3 regions of the Arthrobacter sp. P4_F11 genome follow, and region 1 is predicted to be linked to each of the others. Evidence: riboswitches for the same ligand, from Rfam matches in the RefSeq annotation. Region 1 holds a riboswitch; each other region holds the start of a gene.
The links. A riboswitch is a leader RNA that binds a small molecule or an ion and turns the genes downstream of it on or off. The one in region 1 is predicted to bind S-adenosylmethionine.
Positions count from the first base shown of each region.

Region 2: it holds a riboswitch for S-adenosylmethionine, as region 1 does, so the genes downstream of both, AC1DRO_RS09120 (bifunctional o-acetylhomoserine/o-acetylserine sulfhydrylase) here and AC1DRO_RS12535 (aminotransferase class V-fold PLP-dependent enzyme) in region 1, are expected to answer to the same signal.
Region 3: it holds a riboswitch for S-adenosylmethionine, as region 1 does, so the genes downstream of both, AC1DRO_RS18590 (DUF1737 domain-containing protein) here and AC1DRO_RS12535 (aminotransferase class V-fold PLP-dependent enzyme) in region 1, are expected to answer to the same signal.

Region 1 is NZ_JBFUJK010000010.1:19,489-24,634, reverse strand. Features, by position in the region: gene AC1DRO_RS12535 (aminotransferase class V-fold PLP-dependent enzyme) at 1-1,140, opposite strand, end outside; SAM riboswitch class IV at 1,175-1,288, opposite strand; gene hisN (histidinol-phosphatase) at 1,366-2,196, opposite strand; gene rsgA (ribosome small subunit-dependent GTPase A) at 2,273-3,388, opposite strand; gene aroA (3-phosphoshikimate 1-carboxyvinyltransferase) at 3,372-4,784, opposite strand; gene AC1DRO_RS12515 (DoxX family protein) at 4,792-5,146, opposite strand, start outside.
Region 2 is NZ_JBFUJK010000006.1:194,016-199,161, reverse strand. Features, by position in the region: gene AC1DRO_RS09140 (amidohydrolase family protein) at 1-1,156, shown strand, start outside; gene AC1DRO_RS09135 (histidine phosphatase family protein) at 1,159-1,839, opposite strand; gene AC1DRO_RS09130 (CPBP family intramembrane glutamic endopeptidase) at 1,949-2,716, shown strand; gene AC1DRO_RS09125 (VOC family protein) at 2,819-3,457, opposite strand; SAM riboswitch class IV at 3,627-3,742, shown strand; gene AC1DRO_RS09120 (bifunctional o-acetylhomoserine/o-acetylserine sulfhydrylase) at 3,804-5,120, shown strand.
Region 3 is NZ_JBFUJK010000019.1:64,360-69,505, reverse strand. Features, by position in the region: gene cls (cardiolipin synthase) at 1-1,300, opposite strand, end outside; gene AC1DRO_RS18600 (aminodeoxychorismate lyase) at 1,394-2,362, shown strand; gene AC1DRO_RS18595 (ATP-grasp domain-containing protein) at 2,369-3,322, opposite strand; SAM riboswitch class IV at 3,641-3,754, shown strand; gene AC1DRO_RS18590 (DUF1737 domain-containing protein) at 3,767-4,075, shown strand; gene AC1DRO_RS18585 (rhodanese-like domain-containing protein) at 4,072-4,491, shown strand; gene AC1DRO_RS18580 (O-succinylhomoserine sulfhydrylase) at 4,492-5,146, shown strand, end outside.

The DNA.
Region 1 (5,146 bases):
GGCCACCAGTCCGGCGTCGTAGCCTTCCACGGAAAAGTTCACGACGCCGATCGTGCCGGTGTCCGGCTGATCGCCTCCAGTGGAAGAAGCGGAGGAAGAATCAGAAACCGAATCGGCAAAGATCCGGTGCACGGTTACTCCTTCGATGCCCTGGAGGCCCTCGACGAGGAAGGACCGGATGGCGTCCTCGTGGGCCTGCCACTGCTCCGGGTCCAGGGCCGCAATGACCTGGGTGGCGCGGGCGAGGGCCGCCGCGCCGAGGACGTTCGGCGAGCCGCCCTCGTGCCGGGCAGGTCCCGTGGTCCAGCTGACGGAGTCGAGCCGGGCATCGCGGACCGCGCCGCCGCCGGCCAGGTGCGGGGTGCCGGCGTCGAGCCAGTCTGTCCGCCCCACCAGCACGCCGGCGCCGAACGGGGCGTACAGCTTGTGTCCCGAGAAGGCGAGGTAATCGACGTCGTCCGCGGCGATATTGATCCGCCGGTGCGGGGCGAGCTGCGCGGCGTCGACAACGATCCTGGCGCCGTATTCGTGCGCCAGTGCGGCCAGGGTCCGGATCGGGAGGATCTCCCCGGTGACGTTGGAGGCGCCGGTGACGGCCAGCAGGCTGACGCCGCCGCGGGCGAGTTCGTCGCGCAGGCGGTCCACGGTGGCCGCGAGGGTGGCGGCGGCCACGACGCTGCGGTGCGGGACATTCTGCCAGGGCAGGAGGTTGGCGTGGTGTTCGATGTCGAGGTAGAGGACCTCGCCCGCGGGCCGCCCGTCGCGCAGCGGCAGGCAGCCGGCCAGCAGGTTCAGGGAATCGGTGGTGTTGCGCGTGAAGATCACGGAATCGTCGGGCCGGCCGCCCACGAAGTCCCGCACGATGTCCCGGGCGTTCTCGTAGACGGAGGTGCTGATCTGCGATGCGTAGCCGGCGCCGCGGTGCACGCTCGCGTAGTACGGCAGGATTTCGTTCAGGTAGGCCGAGACCACGGACAGGGCCGGGGCGGAGGCGCCGTAGTCGAGGTTGGCGTAGCGCGCGTGGCCGCCGGTGATCAGCGGGGCCTGGATTTCGGCCCCGGTGACGGCTGCCAGCGGGCGGGCCGCGAGGGCAAGCCGTGCATGGAATTCAGGGGCAACGGGGAAAATGGCAGTTGTCATGGGACCTCACTCGAACAGGACCCCACACCGTGGGAATCCGCGCTTGCCGGGTCCGTTCCGGACCGGCCAGGTCGTCACCCGGGGCACCCCACCGCGACTGGAGGGTTGCCGGCCAGCAAACCGGGGTTTAGCGCTGGCACTCGTGACCTGCATCGAGCGTAGGACATCGGGGCAGCCGGGGAAAAGGCGGCCGCCGATTGTGAAGCGGATTATTACGGGCGCGGCTCAGTTGTTCGGGTGGGCTTGGAAGAGGTCGTCGAGTCCGGGGTTGAGCCGCTTGAGCACTTCCGAGTGCAGGATCGAATTGGTGGCCAGGGCGTTGCCGCCGAAGGGGCCGTCCTCGCCTTCGAGCGAGGTGAAGCGGCCGCCGGCCTCGGTCACGATCGGCACCAGGGCGGCCATGTCGTAGAGATTCAGCTCGGGTTCGCAGGCGATGTCCACGGCGCCCTCGGCCACGAGGCAGTACGACCAGAAGTCACCGTAGGCGCGGGTGCGCCACACTTCCTCGGTCAGGCCCAGGAACTCGTCCAGGTTCCCGCGTTCCTTCCAGCCGCCAAGGCTGGAGTAGGACAGCGAGGCGTCCTCGAGATTGGAGACGTTGGATACCTTCAACCGTGTGGCGGCGGCGAGCGAGCGGCCCGTGTAGGCGCCTGCACCCTTGGCGGCCCACCAGCGCTTGCCCAGTGCCGGCGCGCTGACGACGCCGACCACCGGCTCGCCCTCATCGACGAGGGCGATCAGGGTGGCCCAGACCGGGACGCCGCGGACAAAGTTCTTCGTGCCGTCGATCGGGTCGATGATCCACCGGCGGGAACCGTGGCCCGAGCTGCCAAATTCTTCGCCCAGGACCGCGTCACGCGGACGTGACCGGGAGAGCTGGCCGCGAATGGCCTCTTCCGCGGACTTGTCGGCATCGGTGACGGGTGTGAGGTCGGGCTTCGTCTCGATCCGAAGGTCGAGCGCCTTGAAGCGGCTCATGGTCTGGGAATCGACCGAATCTGCCAGTACATGGGCAAGGCGCAGGTCATCGTTGTAGCTCGAAGCGGGTTGACTCATGGTTCCAAACTACCGTCAAACCGGGCCGCCGGGCGGTAGGCCGCGGCACGGCGCCGCCGCCCCGTTGCTGGTCCGGCTAGGAGACGGTGCCCAGTTCCTTGGTTTCCTGCGCTTCCATCCGCGGGTCAGTGCCCAGCAGCCGGCGCAGGGACGCGAGCCTGGCCGGTCCCGAAGGCCCCGCGTGCCCGGCCGCAACCCACTTGTCGACGCCGCAGTTGACGGCGGTGGAGTCATGCTTGCAGCCGCGTTCGCAATCATCGGTGCCCGGCTCCAGGTCCGGGAAGGAGCGCAGGATCCGGTCCGGGTCCACGTGGGCCAGGCCGAAGGACCGGATGCCGGGGGTGTCGATGATCCAGCTGCCGGCCGGGGCATCGTTGACTTTGAGCGCCAGTGCCGAGGAGGACGTGTGGCGGCCGCGGCCGGTTACCGCGTTCACGCCTCCCGTGGCCCGCTCGGCCCCGGTCAGGGCGTTGACCATGGTGGACTTGCCGACGCCGGAATGGCCCAGCATCACGGTGACCTTGCCGTCGAGGTAGTCGCGCAGCTGGGATACCGCGTCCTTGTCGAGCCGGGCGGAGAGCCCGTCGTCGGAGCGGGCGTCGATGCCGGAAGCGGCGGAGTCCGCGGTCTTGGAGATGATGACGGGGAAGTCGAGGTGCTGGTAGTTGGACAGCAGCTCGGCGGGATCCTTGACGTCGGCCTTGGTGACGAGCAGCAGCGGCTCAATGCCGGCGTCGTACGCGGCCACCAGCGCGCGGTCGATGAAACCGGTCCGCGGCTCGGGGTTGGCGGCGGCGACCACCACCACCAGCTGGTCGGCGTTGGCCACGACGGCACGTTCGATCGGGTCCGTGTCGTCGGCGCTGCGGCGCAGCAGCGTCTTGCGGTCCTGGATCTTGACCAGCCGCGCCAGGGTGTCGGGCTCGCCGGTGACGTCCCCCACGAGGGAGACGAAGTCGCCGGCAACCACCGGGTTGCGGCGCAGTTCCCGGGCCCGGGCCGCGATGATCTTGCGTTCGTCCGCGGTCCCTTCGCCGACGACGGCGGTGTAGCGGCCGCGGTCAACGGTGATGATGCGTCCGGTGACGGCGTCGTCGTAGCTGGGCCGGTCCTTGGTGCGGGGCCGTGTGCCCTTCTTGTTCGGCCGGATCCGGACGTCGGACTCGTCCCAGGAATCAGTGCTGCGTGCCACCGGCGGTGTCCTCATCTGCGGCGGATCCCTGGGCCAGCATCGCTTCCCAGAGTTGCGGGAAATCGGGCATGGTCTTGGCCGTGGTGGCGATGTCCTCGACTTCCACGCCGGCTACGGCAAGGCCGAGGATGGCGCCGGCGGTTGCCATGCGGTGGTCCGCGTAGCTGTGCACCACGCCGCTGTGCAGCGCGGCCGGGCGGATGATGAGGCCGTCGGGGGTTTCTTCGGCGTCGCCGCCGAGGCGGTTGATTTCGGCGACGAGGGCGGCGAGCCGGTCCGTTTCATGGCCGCGGAGGTGGGCGATGCCGCCCAGACGTGAGGGGCCGGTGGCGAGGGCGCACAGCGCGGCTACGGTGGGGGCGAGTTCGCTGGTCTCGTCGAAGTCGCCGCCCTTGATCTCCGGCCCTCCGCTGACGGTCAGGGTGCCGCCGTCAACCGTCACCGTGGCGCCCATAGCGGTCAGGATTCCGCGCCAGAGATCACCCACCTGGGTGGTTTCCGCGGGCCAGTTCGGGATCCGCACGGTGCCGCCGGTGGCCAGGGCCGCCGCGAGGAAGGGTCCGGCGTTCGAGAGGTCCTGCTCGATCCGGACGTCGAAGGAGCGGATCGGGCCGGGGGAGACAACCCAGTGGTTCGGCACCGAGTCGTCGACCGCCACGCCCACACCGCGCAGCACGGCCACGGTCATGTTGATGTGGTCCAGGCTCGGCACGGGCTTGCCGACGTGTTCGCTGCTTTGATGTTCGAGGTGGAGTCCCTCGGTGAAGCGCGCCCCGGCCAGCAGCAGGGCGGAGACGAACTGGGACGAAGCGCTGGCATCAATGACCAGGTGGCCGCCGCGCACCTCACCAGAGCCGTGCACCGTGAACGGCAACGACGACGCCGGACCGCCGTCGGGTGCGGTGACTGCCACACCCAGGCCGGCGAGGGCCTCGATAATGGTGCCCATGGGGCGTTTGCGGGCATGCGGGTCGCCGTCGAAACGGGACTCACCGCGGCGCAGCGCGGCCACCGGCGGCACAAAGCGCATGACCGTGCCGGCCAGGCCACAGTCGATCGCCGTGTCCGCCGACGCGGCATCCATGCTGATCGGGACGATTTCCAGGTCGGGGCCGAAGGCGCCGTCGCCGGGCACTTCCGTGACGGTGGCCCCCAACTGCCGCAGGGCCTCAATCATCAGCGCGGAATCCCGGGAGTGCAGGGGAGCCCGCAGCCGCGAAGGTCCGTCCGCGAGGGCGGCGAGCACGAGGTACCGGTTGGTCAGGGACTTGGATCCGGGAACGGTGACAGTGGCATCGACCGGCCGTGCGGCGAAGGGTGCGGGCCAGTGCGTACCGGCTGCATGGGCGCCGGCAGGGTGGGACGGGGCAGCTGCAGAGGGGGTGGTGCCAGTCATTACCGTCTTAGGCCCCGGCAGAGTGGTCTACGGCCTTGCGGACGACTTTGTCGGCCTTCTTCAGCTGCTTATTGGTGGTCTTGCGGGCATCGGCGGCGAGGTGGCCGGCGCTCTTCTTGGCATCGGCCGCCAGGTGCCCGGCGCGCCAGGCCAGGCTGGGCTTGCCGGCGGTATCGACCGCGGCGAGGAGCACGCCGCCGGTGAGGGAGACGTTTTTCAGGAGCTGTTTGCGGCGGGCGTCGCGGGCTTCCTTCGAGGAGATGTCCGCGCTGCGCCATTCGACGTAGCCGTTCAGGAGCGAAATGACGGCGAGCAGGGTGGCCGCCAGCCGGGCGGACTTGCCGAGGGCGAAGCAGACGCCG
Region 2 (5,146 bases), on a different contig from region 1:
GGTCATCGAGGGGGAGCGGATTTCCTGGCTCGGGCCCGCGGCCGGCGCCCCGGCCGCGGACGAACGGGTGGATGCCGGTGGCCGGGCGCTCCTCCCGGGCTGGGTCGACTCCCACACGCACCTGATCTTCGCGGGGGACCGCACTGCCGAGTTCGAGGCCCGGATGGCGGGGGAAAGCTACAGCGCCGGCGGGATCGCCGTCACCACCGGCGCCACCCGGAGCACGAGCGACTTCGACCTGACCCGGCTGGCGATGGGCCGCGTCGCGGAGGCCGTGTCGCAGGGCACCACCTACCTGGAGACCAAAACCGGCTACGGCCTGGACCTCGAGAACGAGGCCCGCAGCGCCCGCATCGCCTCCACGGTGGCGGACGAGGTGACCTACCTGGGGGCGCACCTTGTGCCCGCCGGGATGGACGCGGAGGAATACACGGAGCTGGTCTGCGGACCGATGCTCACCGCAGTCCGGCCCTACGTCCGCTGGGCCGACGTCTTTTGCGAGCAGGGTGCGTTCAACGAGGACCAGTCCCGCCGGGTGCTGCTGGCCTGCAAGGCCGCCGGGCTGGGGCTGCGCGTCCACGGCAACCAGCTCGGCGAGGGCCCCGGCGTCAGGCTGGCCGTGGAATTCGGCGCCGCGAGCGTGGACCACGTGAACTACCTGTCGGCCGCGGACATCGACGCCCTTGCCGGCAGCTGGTCCGGCTGGGACGCCGCCGGCGGCAGCGGCACGCCTGGATCCGGGCAGCGCGGCACGGTTGCCACGTGCCTGCCGGCCTGCGATCTTTCCACCCGGCAGCCGCTGGCCCCAGGCCGTGAACTGCTCGACGCCGGTGTGCAGCTGGCGCTGGCCTCCAACTGCAACCCCGGCACGTCCTACACCAGCTCCATGGCGTTCTGCGTCACCACCGCAGTGCTGCAGATGCGGCTCAGTGTCCATGAGGCGGTGCGCGCCGCGACCTACGGCGGCGCCCTGGCCCTGGGGCGGGAGGCCGGGAACGACGTCGACGGCGAACGCGCGGTGGGCTCGATCGCCGTCGGACACCGCGCGGACCTGCACCTGCTCAACGCCCCTTCCGCCACGCACCTCGCCTACCGGCCCGGCATCCCCCTGACGCACGCGGTGTGGCGCGTCGGTGTAGCGCAGCCGCTCCGCTAGCCCTAGAACATCATGGGCGGTGCGTCGAGGACGGTCTCGTCCACGCGCCTCTTCTCCCACTGCGTGAAGGGCTTGTCGAGCTCGTACTTGCCGTGCGAGGTGCGCAGCAGGGTGCGGACCTCGGCGTTCTCGGGGTTGTTCAGGGACTCGAAGTATTCCACCGACCAGTGGAACCAGCGCATGCAGAACAGCCGCATGGTCAATCCGTGCGTCACGAACAGCGCGTTCGGGGCATAGCCGGGCCGGGACCAGTGCCGGTGCAGGGTTTCCATGAACGAAGAGATCCTGTCATACACATCGGAACCGGACTCGCCCTCGCGGAAGCGGTAGAAGAAGTGCCCGTAGGCGTTGCGGAGCTCCTTCTGGTCCTCGATGTCGCCGGCGATCTGAAAGTTGGCCCAGTCCTGTTCGCGCAGGCGCGGTTCCTCGATCACCCGCTCCACGAGCGGGCCGAGATTCAGCGCCTCGAGGGTCTGGTAGGCGCGCAGGTACGGGGAGACGTAGACGCACACCGGGCGGCCGTCCAGCTGGCGCCGGACCTCCTCCCCGGCCGCGGTGGCCTGCTCCAGACCCAGCGCGGTCAACGGGATCCGGTAGTCCGGAACACGGTTGTAGATCGAGGTGTCGGCATTGGCGGCAGACTGGCCGTGCCGGATCATGATGATTTTCCGGGGCGCACTCATAATCCCCAAGCATAGGGCTCCTAAAAGCAGGTGCCGCAGGCAAAACCCCGTTCGGCCGGCACCACGCGGGCACCAGCAAACTATCGGCAAGTGCAGGCAAGATAGAACCATGTTGGTTCCCTCCCGCCGTCGGCTGCGGTTCGAAGTGTTGATTGTCCTGGGGTTGTCGCTGGGGCAGTCCGCGATCTACTCCGTGGTGCAGTTGCTGGACAAGATGACCACGGCGCCGCTGGCCCAGGGGACATCCACACTGAACCGCTCACAGAGCGCACGCGAATACTTCGACCTCACCTACCAGTTGCTGGACATCATCTTCGCCCTGGTCCCGGTGGCCCTCGTGATCTATTTCCTCACCGAGCACTGGCCGGCCGGTGAGCGCGGAACCTCGGCGTTCCGAAGGATCGGCTTCGACTTCGCCCGGCCCGGCAAGGACCTCCTGCAGGGTCTCGGACTCGCCGCGCTCATCGGCATTCCGTCCCTGGGTCTCTACGCCGCCGGCCGGGCCCTGGGGATCACGACGGCGATCATCCCCAGTGCCCTGGACGCGTACTGGTGGACCGTGCCAGTGCTGGTCCTGTCCGCGATCCGGCACGCGGTGGTCGAGGAAGTGATTGTGGTGGCGTACCTGCTGGACCGGCTCGGGAAACTGGGCTGGAGCGTGCCGGCGGCCATCGCCGCCAGCGCCCTGCTCCGCGGCAGCTATCACCTGTACCAGGGGTTCGGGCCGTTCATCGGCAACGCGGTGATGGGCGTCGTCTTCGCGCTGGTCTACACGCGGACCAAACGGGTGATGCCGCTGGTGATCGCCCACGCCATCCTGGACACTGTGGCGTTCGTGGGGTTCAGCCTGTTCGGCAAGGCCGTGGGCCTGGGCTGAGTTGCTTTTAGGAGCAGCCCTTAAATGATCTCGGCCGCCGTCTCCTAGGTGACATCGTTGGCACCTAAGAGATGGCGGCCGAAGCGTGGGGCAGGTGGAGCGTTAGATCGTGACCGCTCCGGAGGCGGTCTCGAAGGTGACAGAGAGGATGCCGGGAGTCCCGTGCGGCGCGATCCAGTTCACGGCGACGTCTTCCAGCGGCTTTTCAACCGGTTCGCCCAGCCACTCCGTGACACGTGCGGCCGAACCGGCAATGGTCAGTGCGGACATCTTGACATCGCTCGCGTAGGCGTTGGACGGGTGCAACTCCGGGTCGCCCTCCCACTTGAGCATGTACGGCACCTGGGGGTCGGCAATGAGCCCCAGGATGCCGATCTGCTTCCAGACCAGTTCGCGGCCGTCGGGAAACTTCCGGTTGCCGTTGACGGCGGCGCGGCCGAGCCGCTCCTCGAACGGGGCCAGGTCGTCAACCTCGACGCACCAGCCCATCCAGCCGCCGCCGGCCTCGGAGCGTGCCCGGACGGCCTGGCCGAACGGGGCCTTGTCGGAGGCCGGGTGGTTCAGGACCTCCACGACTTCCAGGTACTTGTGTCCCGCGAGCGGGATAATCATGTTGCGTGTCCCGAAACGGGGGTGCACTCCACCCTTCACGGCTTCAACGCCGAGGGCAGACGCAATACGTTCAGTGGTGGCTGCCAAGCCATCGTGTTCACAGGCGTAAGAGACGTGATCCATGCGCATGCCATCATCTTGGCACTTTGTGATGGACCTCTCAGCTTAGGCTCCCCTAACCGTCATGGGACGTCCTGGGGCGCGGAACGCGGCGCCCCGGATGCTCCGTCACGGCGGCCGTCTTCATCTTCGTCACAAAGCTATCCATGGCTCCGCCGCCATTCCTACACTGAAGCCAGGTCATGAGTGCCAGCGCACAGCCCCGGCTTGCTGGCCGGCAACCCTCGTATCGCGGTGGGGTGCCCCGGGTGAAGACCTGGCCGTCCGGCGCCCGCCGGAGGGCAAGCGCGGCGCCTGTTCCGGTTCGGGCCGAAAGCCCCGGCCGGTGCTGTGCCCAGTGACTCGAGGAGCACCAATGTCCAACGCCTGGTCCTTTGAAACCCGCCAGATCCACGCCGGCCAGGAGCCGGACAGCGCCACCGGCGCGCGTTCCCTGCCCATCTACCAGACGACGTCGTTCGTGTTCCCCAGCGCCGAAAGCGCCGCGAACCGCTTCGCGCTCGCCGAGCTCGCGCCCATCTACACCCGGATCGGCAACCCGACCCAGGACGCCGTCGAACAGCGCGTCGCCAGCCTGGAAGGCGGCCTCGCGGCGCTGCTGCTCAGCTCCGGCCAGGCCGCCGAGACGTTCGCCATCCTCAATATCGCCGAGGCCGGGGACCATGTGGTGGCCAGCCCCAGCCTCTATGGCGGAACCTACAACCTGCTCGCGCACACGCTGAAGAAGTTCGGCATCTCCGTGACCTTCGTGGCGGACCCGGATAACCTGGACCAGTGGCGGGACGCCGTCCAGCCCAACACCAAGCTGTTCTTCGGCGAAGTGGTCTCCAACCCCCGCCAGGACGTCCTGGACATCGAGGGCGTCTCCCGCGTGGCGCACGAGGCCGGCGTCCCGCTGGTGGTCGACAACACGCTCTCCACCCCCTACCTGATCCGGCCGATCGAGTGGGGCGCGGACATCGTGGTCCATTCCGCCACCAAGTACCTCGGCGGGCACGGCGCCGCAATCGCCGGCGTGATCGTGGACTCCGGCAACTTCGACTTCGGGAAAGACCCGGAGCGGTTCCCCGGCTTCAACACCCCGGACCCCACCTACAACGGCCTGGTCTACGCCCGCGACCTCGGAGCCGACGGCGCGCTGGGCGCGAACCTCTCCTACATCCTCAAGGCCCGGGTCCAGCTCCTGCGCGACCTCGGCTCCGCGGTGTCCCCGTTCAACGCCTTCCTCATCGCCCAGGGCATCGAAACGCTGAGCCTGCGCGTCGAGCGCCACGTGGCCAACGCCACGAAGGTGGCGCAATGGCTGGAGGGGCGGGACGACGTCGAATCGGTCGCCTACGCCGGGCTGCCGTCCAGCCCCTGGTACGAGCGCGGCCGCAAGTACGGGCCCAAGGGGACCGGCGCCGTCGTGGCGTTCAACATCGCCGGGGGAGCGGAGGCCGGCAAGCGGTTCGTCGATGCCCTCGAACTGCACTCCCACGTCGCGAACATCGGCGATGTCCGGTCGCTGGTGATCCATCCGGCGTCGACCACCCACAGCCAGCTCTCGCCTGAACAGCAGGTGATCGCCGGGGTGAATCCCGGGCTGGTGCGGCTTTCGGTGGGACTGGAGCACATTGACGACATCTTGGCGGACCTCGACGCCGGATTCCGCGCGGCCAAGTCCGCCTAGGCCGAAGCCCACGCGGAATTTCCCCA
Region 3 (5,146 bases), on a different contig from region 1:
GCGAGAAGGAGCGCATGTCCATGTTGCTGGAACCCAGCACGGCAACGTCGTCGTCGATCGTGAAGTGCTTGGCGTGCAGCACGAAGGGGGCCTTGTAGAGGTAGATCCGCACCCCGGCTTCAAGCAGCGCCTCATAGTAGGACTGCTGGGCGTGGTGGACCAGGAACTGGTCGCCCTTTTCCGAGACGAAGAGTTCGACGTCGACGCCGCGCTGCGCCGCCGTCGTCACCGCATACAGCAGCGAGTCATCCGGGACGAAGTACGGGCTGCAGATCGAGATCTTGCGCTGAGCCGAGTAAATCAGCGTGTTGAAGAGCCGCAGATTGTTTTCGGTGATGAAGCCGGGGCCGCTGGGCACCACCTGGGCGGTGATGTTGCCGGCGTGCAGTTCGGGCCGGTGCGAGAGCTGTTCCTCAATGGATTCGTCGGTCTCGCTGAGCCAGTCCGTGGCGAAGACGACGTTGAGCGTGGTGACGATCGGTCCACGCAGGCAGGCCATCAGCTCGACCCATTCACGGCCGATCTTGCGGTGCTTGGGGTTGTTGTAGGAGGGCTCGATCAGGTTCTGCGATCCGGTGAAGGCGATCTCGCCGTCGATCACCATGATCTTGCGGTGGTTGCGCAGGTCCGGTCGGCGCCACTGCCCCTGCAGCGGGTTGAGCGGCAGCATGGGCCGCCAGCGGATCTTGCTGGCCTTGAGCCGGGCGATCAGCTTGCGATAGCCCTTGATGCGAAGCGTGCCAAGGTGATCGAACAGGACACGGACCTCGACGCCGCGCTCGGCGGCCTCTTCCAGCGCGGTCAGCAGATCGTCCGTGACGTGGTCCGAGCTCATGATGTAGAACTCGGCGTTGACGAAGGACTTTGCGCCGCGGACCGCCGCGGCCATCGCCTTGATGGAGTCGGGGTAGCCGGGCAGCAGCTCCACTTGGTTACCGTCCACCATCGGCAGCGAGCCCAGCGTCTTGTTCAGTTCCGCGGCGGAAGCCACCCATTCGGGTCCGGCGTAGCGGCTTTCCAGCATCGCCAGTTCCGAGGTCCCGGCGCGCACTCGGGTATTGACCGCGTCCTGCTGCGCGCGGCGCTTGCGGGAGAGCCGGAAGTTGCCGAACAGCAGGAACAGGAGCAGGCCGATGGTCGGCACGATGAAGATGCCCAGCAGCCACGCCATCGCGGTGGTGGGCCGCCGGTTTCCGGGGATGATGCCCAGTGCCAGCACCCGGATGGCGAAGTCGATCACCGTCAAAATCAGAATCGCCCAGGACGGTAAAGTCTCCGCCAGCGGAAATGGCCACAGCACAGGCGAACCCCTCAACGTACAAGCCACGCGGAACAGTTCCGAACGGGCAGTGACCAAATCCTATCCCGCGACCACCGAGACTAAGCTTTAGCCATGACCACTCCTGCCCCTGTTCCTGCGCCCGCGACCGTTCTGGTCTTCCTCGACCCGGCGTTCGACGGCGGCCGCGTTGCCGACGCGTCGCAGCCGCAGCTGATGGCCACGGACCTGGGCGCCACCCGCGGCGACGGCGTTTTCGAATCCCTCCTGGCCGTCGGCGGCCGGCCCCGCAAGATCCAGGCGCACCTGACCCGGCTGGCGGGCTCGGCCCGGCTTCTGGAGCTGGACATCCCCGCCGAGGATGCATGGCGGCGGGCGGTGGAAACCGCCATCCGCGAGTTCCGCGGGCAGGACCCCGCCGCGGCTGCAGCGGGCGGCGCGGAGCAGGACGAGGTGGTGGTGAAGCTGATTGTCACCCGCGGGCCGGAGGGCGCGGCTGCCCCCACGTGCTGGGTCCAGGCCTCCGCCCCGGCCGCCGCGGGACGACGGCAGCGCGAGACCGGGATCGACGTCATCCTGCTCGACCGCGGCTACGACAGTGAAGTTGGCGAGCGCGCCCCGTGGCTCCTGCTCGGCGCCAAGACCCTTTCCTACGCCGTGAACATGGCGGCACTGCGCTACGCCCACCGGCAGGGCGCCGACGACGTCATCTTCACGTCCGCGGACGGCAGGGTGCTGGAGGGTCCGACGTCGACCGTTCTGCTGGCCCACCTGGAAACCTCGGACGACGGCGCCGGCGGAGTCCGCACCGTCCGGCGGCTCATCACGCCCCAGCTGGACAGCGGCATCCTGCCCGGCACTTCACAGGGCGCCCTGTTCACCGCTGCCAAGGCCGCCGGCTGGGAGCTGGGCTACGGCCCGCTGGAGCCGAAGGACCTGCTGGACGCCGACGCGGTCTGGCTGATCTCCAGCATCCGGCTCCTGGCCCCGGTGAACCACATCGACGGGCAGGAAATCGGCACCCCGGAACTCCGGCGCCAGCTCACTGCCGAACTCAACGCCCTCTTCGCGACCATCGAATAGCAACGCTCACCCCAGGGCGTCCGCGGGCACTGCCGGGCACCGGCGGAACGAGGCCGGGTTGAACGCCGGGAGCATGAACGTTGCGAGCACGGCGTCGAGCATTTCCGGGGCCCAGGTGCTGTTCTCCCCCAGGGTCGCGCAGACACCCAGCACCACGGGCGTTCCGTCGGTGCGGCGGCGGATCTGGACCTGGACCGGCCCGGCCAGCCCGAGCGTGCGGACGGCGGCCAGGCCCAGCTTGCGCACATCCCCTGCCTGGTTCGCCGGCACCCTGCGGCTGACCTCGTCGCTGCCGGCGCGTCCATACGGAGTCCTGGTCTTCTCGAGGACCACCGCCACCGGCGCCATCGCGTTGCGTGCCGGAGTGCCGAACACCAGGCACACATAGTCGGCGCCCGGGATAAATTCCTGGACCAGTTGCCCCGCCGGCATGTTCTTCCAGCTAACGGAGTCGGTTCCGGCCAGCAGGTGGACACCATGGGAGCCTTTGAAGACCCGCGGCTTGACCACCACGGGGCCGCTGAGGCCGGCGAGGGATGCCGGCGCGGCGGCGAGGTCGCCCGGAACCGCGAACCGGGGCACCGGGATGCCGGCGGCTTGCAGCGCCCAGGTGGTGAACAGGTGGTCGTTGGCGAGGGCCACCGCGGCTGGGTCGGCCACGATGATCCGCACGTCCTGGGCGAATCCGGCGCGGGCCGCGGCCAGGAGCGGGAGCTCCACGGTGAGGGTCGGAATGATGACGTTGATGGCTTCGCGGTCCACCACCCGGCGCAGGTCCAGGACCATGTCCGGGTTCGTAGCCGGCAGGAGCCTGACCGCGGCGGCGGGAGCCTCCCCGGCCTGGCGGGTGTCGGCGCGGGCGTCGGTGCCGAGGTACGGGAGGCCCCGGGCTTCGAGCTGGGCCGCGACGGCCCGTCCGGCGGCGCTTGTAATCCCGGTAACGAGTATGCGCGGGCCCACGATTGCTCCATTCCGCCGTCACCGGCCGGACCGCGGCTGCGGCTCCGACCGTTCCAGCCACCGATTCCCAGACAGCTTGTTGATGGACAGACGAGTCGATTCCGGGACTGCTCGATTCACACATTGCTCGAATCACCTGCAGCTCCGGCCGACGCGTCGGACCTAATCCCCCCAGTAGACGGCGAAACGTCCCGGCAGACACGAGTGGGCTGTACCCGAAACTGGAGCCCGCCACTACTCGCCCGGGCCGCGGTCCGGTTACGGAACATGACGACGGCGGCCGTGCGGGCCGGCGTCGCAGGTGTTACGTTTTTGGGGAGTAATGAGAACCGGTGCCAAGCCCTGACTGGCCGGTCGGCAACCCTCCCTTTCGCGGCGGGGTGCCTCAGGTGAATACTCGGCATTCGAGAATTCGAGCTGCAAGCGTGAAAGAGGAGATCCGTCGTGCCCGAGACGTCAATACCCACAACAGCCACACCCGGTTCAGCACCCGGCGAGGAGAGGCTGGCCTACCGGCTGTTCACCGGCGCGGATGACCGCGCCTTTTGCGAGCGGGTGTCAGCCGCCCTGGCCGAGGGCTACGTGCTGCATGGAAGCCCCGCCGCCAGCTTCAACGGAAGCACCGTGATCGTGGCGCAGGCGCTGGTCCTGCCGGCCGCGATTGCCAGTGCGGACGCCGCCGTGGCCAATGCGGTTGATGAGCTCGACGCCGACGAATTTGGCGCCGACGGGGCCTTCGCGGGCCACGCATGAGCTACGCCGGAGACCTCAGCCCGCAGGAGGCGTGGGCCAAGCTGGAGGCCGGAGCCATCCTGGTGGATGTCCGGACCGAGGGCGAATGGGCCCACATCGGCATCCCGGACACCGCGGCCGCGGGCGAGAGCCGCAGCGATCCGCTCTTCATCCAGTGGAACCTCGCCGGCGGCATGCCGAACCCGCACTTCGTGGAACAGCTAAGGCAGCGGGCGCCGGCGGACACCGCCGTCGAACTGGTGTTCCTTTGCCGTTCCGGTGCCCGGTCGATCGCCGCCGCGACGGCCGCGACGGCCGCCGGCTACACCTCGTACAACGTCCTTGAGGGCTTCGAAGGCGAGACCGACCGCTTTGGCGAACGCACCGTCAATGGCTGGAAGAACCGCGGCCTGCCCACCAACCTCGGAAAGATCTAAGTGACTTTCAATCCCGACGCCGCCGGCTGGGCGGCCGACACCCAGGCTGTCCGTGGCGGCCTTGACCGCACCGGCTTCCAGGAAACCACCGAGCCGATCTTCCTCAACTCAGGATTCGTCTACGAGTCCGCGGCCGCCGCCGAGCGCGCCTTCACCGGGGAGGACGAGCGCTTCGTCTACTCCCGCTACGGCAACCCCTCCGTCGCCACCTTCCAGGAGCGGCTCCGGCTGCTCGAGGGAACGGAGGCGTGTTTCGCGACCGCGTCCGGCATGTCCGCCGTCTTCACCGCCCTGGGCGCGCTGCTGGCGGCCGGCGACCGGGTGGTCGCGGCCCGCTCGCTGTTCGGCTCGTGCTTCGTGATCCTTAACGAAATCCTGCCGCGCTGGGGAGTCGAGACGGTCTTCGTGGACGGCCCGGACCTGGAGCAGTGGCAATCCGCGCTGTCCGAGCCGACCACGGCGGTGTTCTTCGAGTCGCCGTCGAACCCGATGCAGGAAATCGTGGACATCGCCGCCGTGAGCAAACTGGCGCACGCGGCCGGCGCCACGGTGGTGGTAGACAACGTCTTCGCCACCCCGCTGCTCCAGCGCTGCGGCGACCTCGGCGCGGACGTGGTGGTCTACTCCGGCACCAAGCACATCGACGGCCAGGGCC